2 regions of the Kumtagia sp. genome follow, and region 2 is predicted to be linked to the other one. Evidence: riboswitches for the same ligand, from Rfam matches in the RefSeq annotation. Region 2 holds a riboswitch; the other holds the start of a gene.

Region 1 (4,162 bases), on a different contig from region 2:
CCGGCGCTGTCATCCCGCCATCCGCCGATGTTGAACTGAGGCGGCGGCGCGGCTACCGTTCGCACCATGAATTCGGACATCGTCGACCTGCGCGCCTTCTATGCCTCGCCGCTCGGCCAGATGGCGGAACGCTCGATCACCATGGCGCTCTCGGCGATCTGGCCGAACCTGCCCGGCGAAAGGCTGGTCGGGCTCGGCTACGCGCTGCCCTGGCTGGAGCGCTTCGGGCCGGCGGCCGAGCGCAGCTTCGCCTTCATGCCGGCGACGCAAGGGGCGGTGCGCTGGCCGCGCGAGGGCGCCTCGTCGACGGTGCTGGTCTTCGACGAGGAACTGCCGCTGGTCGACGCCTCGGTCGACCGCATTCTTTTGGTGCATTCGCTCGAGCACGCCGAGAACCCGCGCGAGACGCTGAAGGAGATCTGGCGGGTGCTGGCGCCGGCCGGCCGCGCCGTCATCGTGGTGCCCAACCGGCGCGGCGTGTGGGCGCGCTTCGAGCACACGCCCTTCGGCACCGGCCGGCCGTTCTCGCGCAGCCAGCTCAACGAGCTGCTGCGCGACGCCAACTTCACCCCGGCGGCCTGGTCGGACGCGCTCTTTTTCCCGCCGTCGAAGCGGCGCTTCATGATGCGGCTGCAGCCGATGCTGGAGCGCTCCGGCCGCCGCTTCTGGCCGATCTTCTCGGGCGTCATCGTGGTGGAGGCGCAGAAGCGGCTCTACCAGGGCCTGCCGGTGGCGCAGCGCGCCTCGCGCCGCGTCTTCGTGCCGGTGCTCAACCCGCAGGGCGCAGCGACGGGGTAGCGGAGGACCGTTCGCCAAGCGCGCCTTACTGGCCCTTGATGATCTTCCAGACGGGTGAAGCGGCCCTGTCCAGGTTATAAGCGTCCTTGCTCGAGAGGCGGCCCTGTTGAACGGCGGTCACAATCCGCTTGCAGAAGAGTTCCGGCATCTTTTCCCGACTGACGCGCATCAGTTGGGCGGCTTCGATCTGCCAGCCGTACTGCCAACCGTGAACCTTTCTCACACAACCTGCGATGACTTCGTCCACGGTCTTCGGCGTCTGCGTGCAGCCCGTCACGGCGGCCAAAGCAAGCACCGCCATCAAAGCGGATCGTTTCAAGATTTCCCCCAATCCCCCCGGTGGATCGCGTGGCGATCACCTTGCCCTACACTCGCCAAGGTAGCCGGGAATTGCAGGACCGCAAGTATTCGGCGAATGAAATTTCCACAGCTGGCCTGCCCCATGTCGGGCTTGCCCCGGCAGGCGGCGAAAGGCCGCTTCCGCAGGACCACGGCCAGTCGAAATCTTGGCGGCTGCCCGCTGGCGGGCGGATCACTGGATGACGGCTTCGGCGCTGCTCCTGCCGATCTCCTCCAGTTCATAGGGCGTCGTCTGATACACCTGGTTGATCCAGTTGCCGAACAACAGATGCGCGTGCGAGCGCCAGCGGTTGAGCGGCGGCCGGGCCGGATCGTCGTCCGGGTAATATTCGTGCGGCACCTCGATCGGCGTGCCGGCGGCCACGTCGCGGTCGAACTCCTCCTTGAGCGAGGTGGAATCATATTCGATGTGGTTGAAGATATAGAGCCGGTTCGCTGCCCTTTCCGCCAGCAGGCAGGGCCCCGTCTCGCTCGATTCCATCAGCAGTTCGAGCCCCGAATCGGCCGGGATGTCGGCGGCGCGCACCTCGGTCCAGCGCGATACCGGAATGGCGAAATCGTCGGAAAAGCCGGCGAGATAGGGCGAGGCCGGCGCGTTGTTGTGGTGGCGGAACACGCCGAACGCCTTCTTGCCCAGCGTGTGCTTGGGAACGCCGTGGAAATGCCAGGCCGCCGCCATCGCCCCCCAGCAGATGAAGAAGGAGGAATGGACGTTGGTCGTCGTCCAGTCGAGGATGCGCGTCAGCTCGTCCCAGTAGTCGACCTGCTCGAACGGCAGAAGCTCGATCGGCGCGCCGGTGATGATGAAGCCGTCGAATTTCCGGTCCGCCACTTCCTCCCACGTCTGGTAGAAGGAGATCAGATGATCCTCGGGCGTGTTCTTGGCCTTGTGGTTGCCGACGCGCACCAGGGTCAGCTCGACCTGCAGCGGCGTGGCGCCGAGCAGGCGCGCGAACTGCGTCTCGGTGCGGATCTTGTTGGGCATCAGGTTGAGCAGGCCGATCTGCATCGGCCGGATGTCCTGCCGCATGGCCGTGCGCTCGTCCATGACCGAGACGCCCTCGCGAACCAGCACGTCGCGGGCCGGAAGCTGGTTGGGGATCCTGATCGGCATGGTGCTGCCTCCAAACAAAAAAACCGGCCGCGAACGTCGCGCCCGGTCCAAACGGCTTGTTCTGCCGACGGTCCTTTAGCGACTTGTTTAACGTGGCTGCAAGCCGACCGGCCAAATCACCACGGATGGCAGCGCTCATACTGCCGGAAGGGGTTTCACGTCAATGGGGAGCCGTCGCCGCGAATTGCGGCGGCAAATCGTCGTCGGACGCCGACCAGCCGGGCGCCTCGCCATTGGGCGGCGAGGGTCGAACAGGCTGCCGTGGGCGATGGCTGGTTTTGCCGCCTGGGGCGAAGACGAGTGCCCGCCGGCCGGACGCGCTTGCGGGGCGGGGCCGGCTCAGGCGGCGAGGCTGACGCGCGCCGGGCCGCCGATGATCCGGCTCGCCTCGGCCACCGCCTGGTCGGCGCGGGCGCGGATCGCTTCGGACGCCAGCGCGCCGCCGGCGAAATCCTTGTCGGAAGCGTAGATCGCGGTCGGAACGGTCAGCGCCTCGAAGAAGCCGAACAGCGGCCGGAGCTGGTGCTCGACGATCAGCGAATGGCGCTCGCCGCCGCCGGTGGCTGCCAGGATGACGGGCTTGCCGCGCAGCGATGCCGGCTCGATGAGATCGAAGAAGTGCTTGAACAGGCCGGTGTAGCTGCCCTTGTAGGTCGGCGATCCGACCACCAGGACGTCGGCGCCCAGGAGTTGCTCGACGAGGTTCACGGCGGCCGGGTCGAGATCGGCAAGCCGCCTGGCGCCGCCGAGCGACGGGCCGAGATCCTCGATGTCGAAGGTGCTTGAGGCGGCTCCTATGGCTGTCGCCAGCCGGCCGGCGATATGGTCGACGAAGGCCTTCGTCTTCGAGGGGCGCGTCACGTTCCCCGACACGCCCACCACAAGCTTCCTCGACATTCCATGCTCCCGGCAGATCGATCTTTCAGCATAAACTCTACAGATTTTGTGGAATTATATGAGCGAGGGAATTTCAAAAGCGCGCCGCCGGCAGGATGGGTTTTCCAAAAATGCGCCGGAACGGCCGATCCGTGGCTCGCGCGGACGCGCCGGCGAAGCAAAAGTCCGGTCCGTGTGTCTGGCTTTCTCGGTCGGCTTGCAGGGCTTGGCCATCGCGGCAGCCAGTCTTGTATGTTTGCGCAGAAAGCAGCGCGCTGCCGCGCTCGCGCGGATGGGCTCAGGGGGACAGTTATTTTCTTTCCGCAGAAAAGCGGCGGCGTCCCAAGGCTTGCGCTGGCGGAAAAAAGTAAACTGTCCCCGGCACTTACCTGTCTTCGCCGCGAAGCTCGCGGCGATGCGGCAGGTGCTTTTCGCGGCATTTTATCCCCTGCCTCTCCACCTCCCTTATACTACCCCCAGTCCCTCCTGCGGGAACGCCGATCATGACGGTGGTCTGCGGGGAGGGGCCGGTGTCCGGAAGGTAGCGGCTAACGTGGCCGCGAGGTCCGGCGCTGCTTCAGAGTTTCCAACGATCCCGTCCTTGAGCGGGACGGGGCTCCGGTATGGCCTGAGGAGCCGTCATGAGCGGGATATCGCCGGCGTCACTTAAGCCGGAGTAGCGAGTACGATCCCATGACCCGGAAATGAAGCGGCGAAGAAGCACCGGACGGGCGGCCGAAAGGTCGCATATAAAATTAGATGAGCGATCCTGCGGCCGCCCGTCTTCCCGATCTTCTCAATGGCCAGACTGCGATGCAGGGCGTGGCGAGGACGACGTATGCTCAGGGGACAGTTTACTTTCTTTCGGCAGAAAGGCACGGCGGTTCAGAGGTCGCGCGGGCCGAAAAAAGTAAACTGTCCCCGTCGCTTCCTCTCCCGGCGCTTCCCCCTCTCCGTCTCGGGCTTCCCCCTCTCCGTCTCGGGCTTCGCCCTCGACACCTCTCCCCCTGCGGG
Region 2 (4,162 bases):
TTGCAGGACGTCGACGCAGTGCCTTCGATCGAACTCGGCGTGTTCGAGCGTCAGAAACCCTGACGCGTTCGCAGGCTTGGCTCAGGGGACAGTTTACTTTCTTTCGGCAGAAAGCCGCAGCGGTTCAGAAGTCGCGCGGGCCGAAAAAAGTAAACTGTCCCCGGCGCTTATTCCTCAATTCACCGTGCGCCTCCCATCCGGGAGGTCGAGCGAAAAAGCCGGAATGGCGACGTCGAACGTGTCGCCGCGCGCGTTGCGCATGGTGTAGCGGCCGACCATGATGCCGGACGGCGTCGAGAGCGGGCAACCCGACATGTACTGGTAGCTGTCGCCCGGATCGAGCTCCGGCTGCTCGCCGACCACGCCCGGCCCGCGCACTTCCTCGACGCGGCCGGTTCCGTCGGTGATGTGCCAGTAGCGCGACAGGAGCTTCACGTGCTCGTCCGACTGGTTGTCGATGGTGACGCGGTAGCCCCAGACGTAGCGGCCCGCCTCGGGGTCGGAGCGGTCGGCCAGGTAGAAGGGCTCGACGCTCACTTCGATGTCGTGCGTCATGGTCCGGTACATGATGCGCTCCATAACGCCGTCAGGATCAACCTTGAAGACGGCGAGGTCAACCCGTCCTTTGGGTCCGGGAGGCCTATGCCGCCGCCTTCAGCGCCCGCTCGATGTCGGTCACAAGGTCGCCGGCATCCTCCAGCCCGACCGACAGCCTGACCGTGCCGGGGCCGATGCCGAGCTCGGCCCGCGCCTCGTCGGTTAGGTTCTTGTGCGTGGTCGTCGCCGGGTGCGTGATCAGGCTCTTGGCGTCGCCGAGATTGTTGGAGATCAGCACGATCTTCAGCGCGTTCTGGAAGGCGAAGGCCGCCTTCTTGCCGCCCTTCAGCTCGATGCAGATCAAAGTGGAGCCGCCGCTCATCTGCCGCTTCACCACGTCGGCCTGCGGATGGTCGGCGCGGCCGGGATAGATGACCCGGGCGATTTCCGGGCGCTCCGCCAGGAAGTCGGCGATCTTTGCGGCGCTCTCGGTCTGCTGGCGCACCCTGAGCGGCAGCGTCTCCAGCCCCTTCAACAGCGTCCAGGCGTTGAACGGCGACAGGCTGGGGCCCGTATGGCGGAAATAGTCGTGAAGGTTCTCGTCGATCCACTTCTTGTCGGAGAGGATGACGCCGCCGAGGCAGCGGCCCTGCCCGTCTATGTGCTTGGTGGCGGAATAGACGACGACATGCGCGCCGAGCTGCAGCGGCTTCTGCTGCAGCGGCGTGGCGAACACGTTGTCGACCACCAGCCGCGCGCCGATCTCGTTGGCGAGCTTCGCCACCGCGGCGATGTCGATCACCTCCAGCGTCGGATTGGTCGGGCTTTCCAGGAAGAACAGCTTTGTGTTCGGCCGCACCGCCTTGTGCCAGTTGGCGATGTCCGTGCCGTCGACCAGCGTCGCCTCGATGCCGTAGCGCGGCGCCAGCGTCTCCACCACCCAGCGGCACGAGCCGAACAGCGCGCGCGCCGCCACGATGTGGTCGCCGGCGCGAAGGCCGCACAGGATCGCCGAGGTGACGGCGGCCATGCCCGACGAGGTGGCGCGCGCGTCCTCGGCGCCTTCCAGCGCGCACATGCGCTTCTCGAACATGTCGACGGTGGGATTGGCGTAGCGCGAATAGATGAAGCCCGGCGTCTCGCCCTTGAAGCGGGCTTCGGCGGCTTCGGCGCTTTCGTAGACATAACCCTGGGTGAGAAAGATCGCCTCCGACGTCTCGCCGTGGTCGGAGCGCAGCGTGCCCCCGTGGACGAGGCTCGTCGCCGGCTTCCAGTCGCGTTCAGCGTCATGCGTCATGGGCGTTCCCCAAAAAACAAAAAACCGGCCGCGACGTCGCAACCGGTCCATATGGCCTTGGCGGCCCGACGGTCCTTTAGCGACTTGTTTAACGTGGCTGCAAGCCGACCGGCCAAATCACCACGGGATAAACCTCCCCATAAACCCGCCACACGCTTGCGTCAATCATGCGGTTGGCTAAAGCAGGATGTCCAACCGGAGCCGGCCGTGCGCGAAGAGGGAATATTAGCCGATCACCAGATCGCAGCCTTGTTCCACGGCGGCGCTCTGGCCGCCGCCCGGCCGCTCGACGCCGACCAGATCCAGCCGGCCAGCCTCGACCTGCGCCTCGGCGAAAAAGCCTACCGCGTGCGCGCCAGCTTCCTGCCGGGGCGCGAGCATCGCGTCGCCGACAAGCTCGCCCGGCTGAAGCTGCACGAGATCGACCTCAGCAACGGGGCGGTCCTGGAGACCGGCTGCGTCTACATCGTGCCGCTGCTGGAGAGCCTGAAGCTGCCCGCCGACGTCGCGGCCTCCGCCAACCCGAAGAGTTCGACCGGCCGCCTCGACATCTTCACCCGGGTGATGACCGATTTCGGCCAGGAGTTCGACAAGATCGCCACCGGCTATGCCGGGCCGCTGTGGCTGGAGGTCAGCCCGCGCACCTTCCCGATCGTCGTGCGCGCCGGCTCGCGCCTGTCGCAGATCCGCTTCCGCAAGGGCAATGCGGTGATCGGCGAGTTCTCGCTGCAGATGCTGCACGACACCGAGACGCTGGTCGCCGCCGAGGAGCCGAACATTTCGGGCAGCGGCATCGCGCTGTCCATCGACCTGATGGGCGACGCGAACGGCCTGGTCGGCTATCGCGGCAAGCACCACACCGGCATCGTCGACGTCGACAAGCGCGCCGCCCACGATGTGTTCGACTTCTGGGAGCCGCTCTACCGCCGCGGCGAGCCGGGCGAGCTGGTGCTCGACCCCGACGAGTTCTACATCCTGGTCAGCCGCGAGGCCGTGCACGTGCCGCCGTCCTACGCCGCCGAGATGACGCCGTTCGACCCGCTGGTCGGCGAGTTCCGCGTCCACTATGCCGGCTTCTTCGACCCCGGCTTCGGCCATTCGGCGGCCGGCGGCACTGGCAGCCGCGCCGTGCTGGAGGTGCGCAGCCACGAGGTGCCCTTCATCCTCGAGCACGGCCAGGTGGTCGGCCGGCTGGTCTACGAGCACATGCTGTCGCGGCCGAAGACGCTCTACGGCACCGACCTCGGCTCCAACTACCAGGCGCAGGGCCTGAAGCTGTCGAAGCATTTTCGCTGAGCGGGGCGTGGCGCAGGGGACAGCCATTGGTTTCCGGAGGGCGACCGGGCGGCAAAGCGTTCGATCGCGCAATGCCCTGTAGCTCGGAGTACGCTCCCCAGTTCTGCGCCGCCGGCACTCTCCGCCACCGGTACGGCATGGATCCTAGGGTCTTCGCCTCCGCTGCGCTCCGGCTCCGCCCTAGGATGACGAATGCATTGATATTGTTGGCTAATCGCCAAGGTTGAAGATTTGCGGAAACGCTCCTCTCTTCGTCATCCTATGGCGGAGCAGGCCGAAGGCCGTCGCGCAGACCATAGGATCCATGCCGGAACGCCAGCGAAGTGCTCCGGCGGTGCGGAAGTCCCACATCCTTGAGCAAAGCCGGGTGGTCGGTTAGCTGGTCTAAGAGCATATGCTGACCCCGCCAAAGGCGCTACGGCACCGACCTCGGCTCCAAATCAGCGAAACATCGCATCCTTCGCCGAGCCCAGACATGCATAGAAACCGCCGATGAACATCAGCTCCCGCACGGTGTGGTGCGATCTGCCCCAATGGCGATAGCTTTTCTTCGCATCGAGGTCTTTCGAATCCCGAAGCAGCCCAGGCATCATGCTGCGCGTGCATCCGAGAACATGGGCGCGGGCGGAATCGATGCCGCAGGCCTTGCTTCCCGCGTTGAGGTCAGCCACCCGAAGACGACCGGTCTGCTGATCGGCATTGCGCAGCAGAAACCGGACTTGCCCGCTCGAATAGCCTTGGCCCGACAGGTATTGGCTGAGTTGGGCGCGCCCCGCCTTGTAGGAAACCTTGCTGCACTGGGCGGCCCCGGATGCATTGACCGCAGAAGCGAGCAGCGTGCTCAGCACGACGCCGAAGATCGTCAAGCTTCTTGCCATAGCCTTCCCCCGCAATGCCGCCGCTATCGTCCTTGTTCGTATACCGTCCGCAACTCCCGCAGCTCCGCGCGCAACGCCTTGAGCTCGGCAAGAATGCTCTCCTGGTCGTCTTGCAGCGCCTGGCGCTCGGCGGTTTCCACCGCCTCGTGCTCGG

The links. Region 2 has a riboswitch for S-adenosylmethionine ahead of AC5JDC_RS27320 (O-succinylhomoserine sulfhydrylase). Riboswitches for the same ligand answer to the same signal wherever they lie in the genome.
Region 1: it holds a riboswitch for S-adenosylmethionine, as region 2 does, so the genes downstream of both, metA (homoserine O-acetyltransferase MetA) here and AC5JDC_RS27320 (O-succinylhomoserine sulfhydrylase) in region 2, are expected to answer to the same signal.

What each region holds. Positions count from the first base shown of each region.
Region 1 is NZ_JCACER010000037.1:60,634-64,795, forward strand. It holds gene AC5JDC_RS14055 (class I SAM-dependent methyltransferase) at 67-798, shown strand; gene AC5JDC_RS14060 (hypothetical protein) at 824-1,099, opposite strand; gene metA (homoserine O-acetyltransferase MetA) at 1,331-2,272, opposite strand; SAM riboswitch at 2,328-2,405, opposite strand; gene msuE (FMN reductase) at 2,612-3,169, opposite strand.
Region 2 is NZ_JCACER010000102.1:876-5,037, reverse strand. It holds gene apaG (Co2+/Mg2+ efflux facilitator ApaG/CorD) at 175-567, opposite strand; gene AC5JDC_RS27320 (O-succinylhomoserine sulfhydrylase) at 641-1,834, opposite strand; SAM riboswitch at 1,891-1,968, opposite strand; gene AC5JDC_RS27315 (2'-deoxycytidine 5'-triphosphate deaminase) at 2,042-3,130, shown strand; gene AC5JDC_RS27310 (hypothetical protein) at 3,571-3,996, opposite strand; gene AC5JDC_RS27305 (ion transporter) at 4,032-4,162, opposite strand, start outside.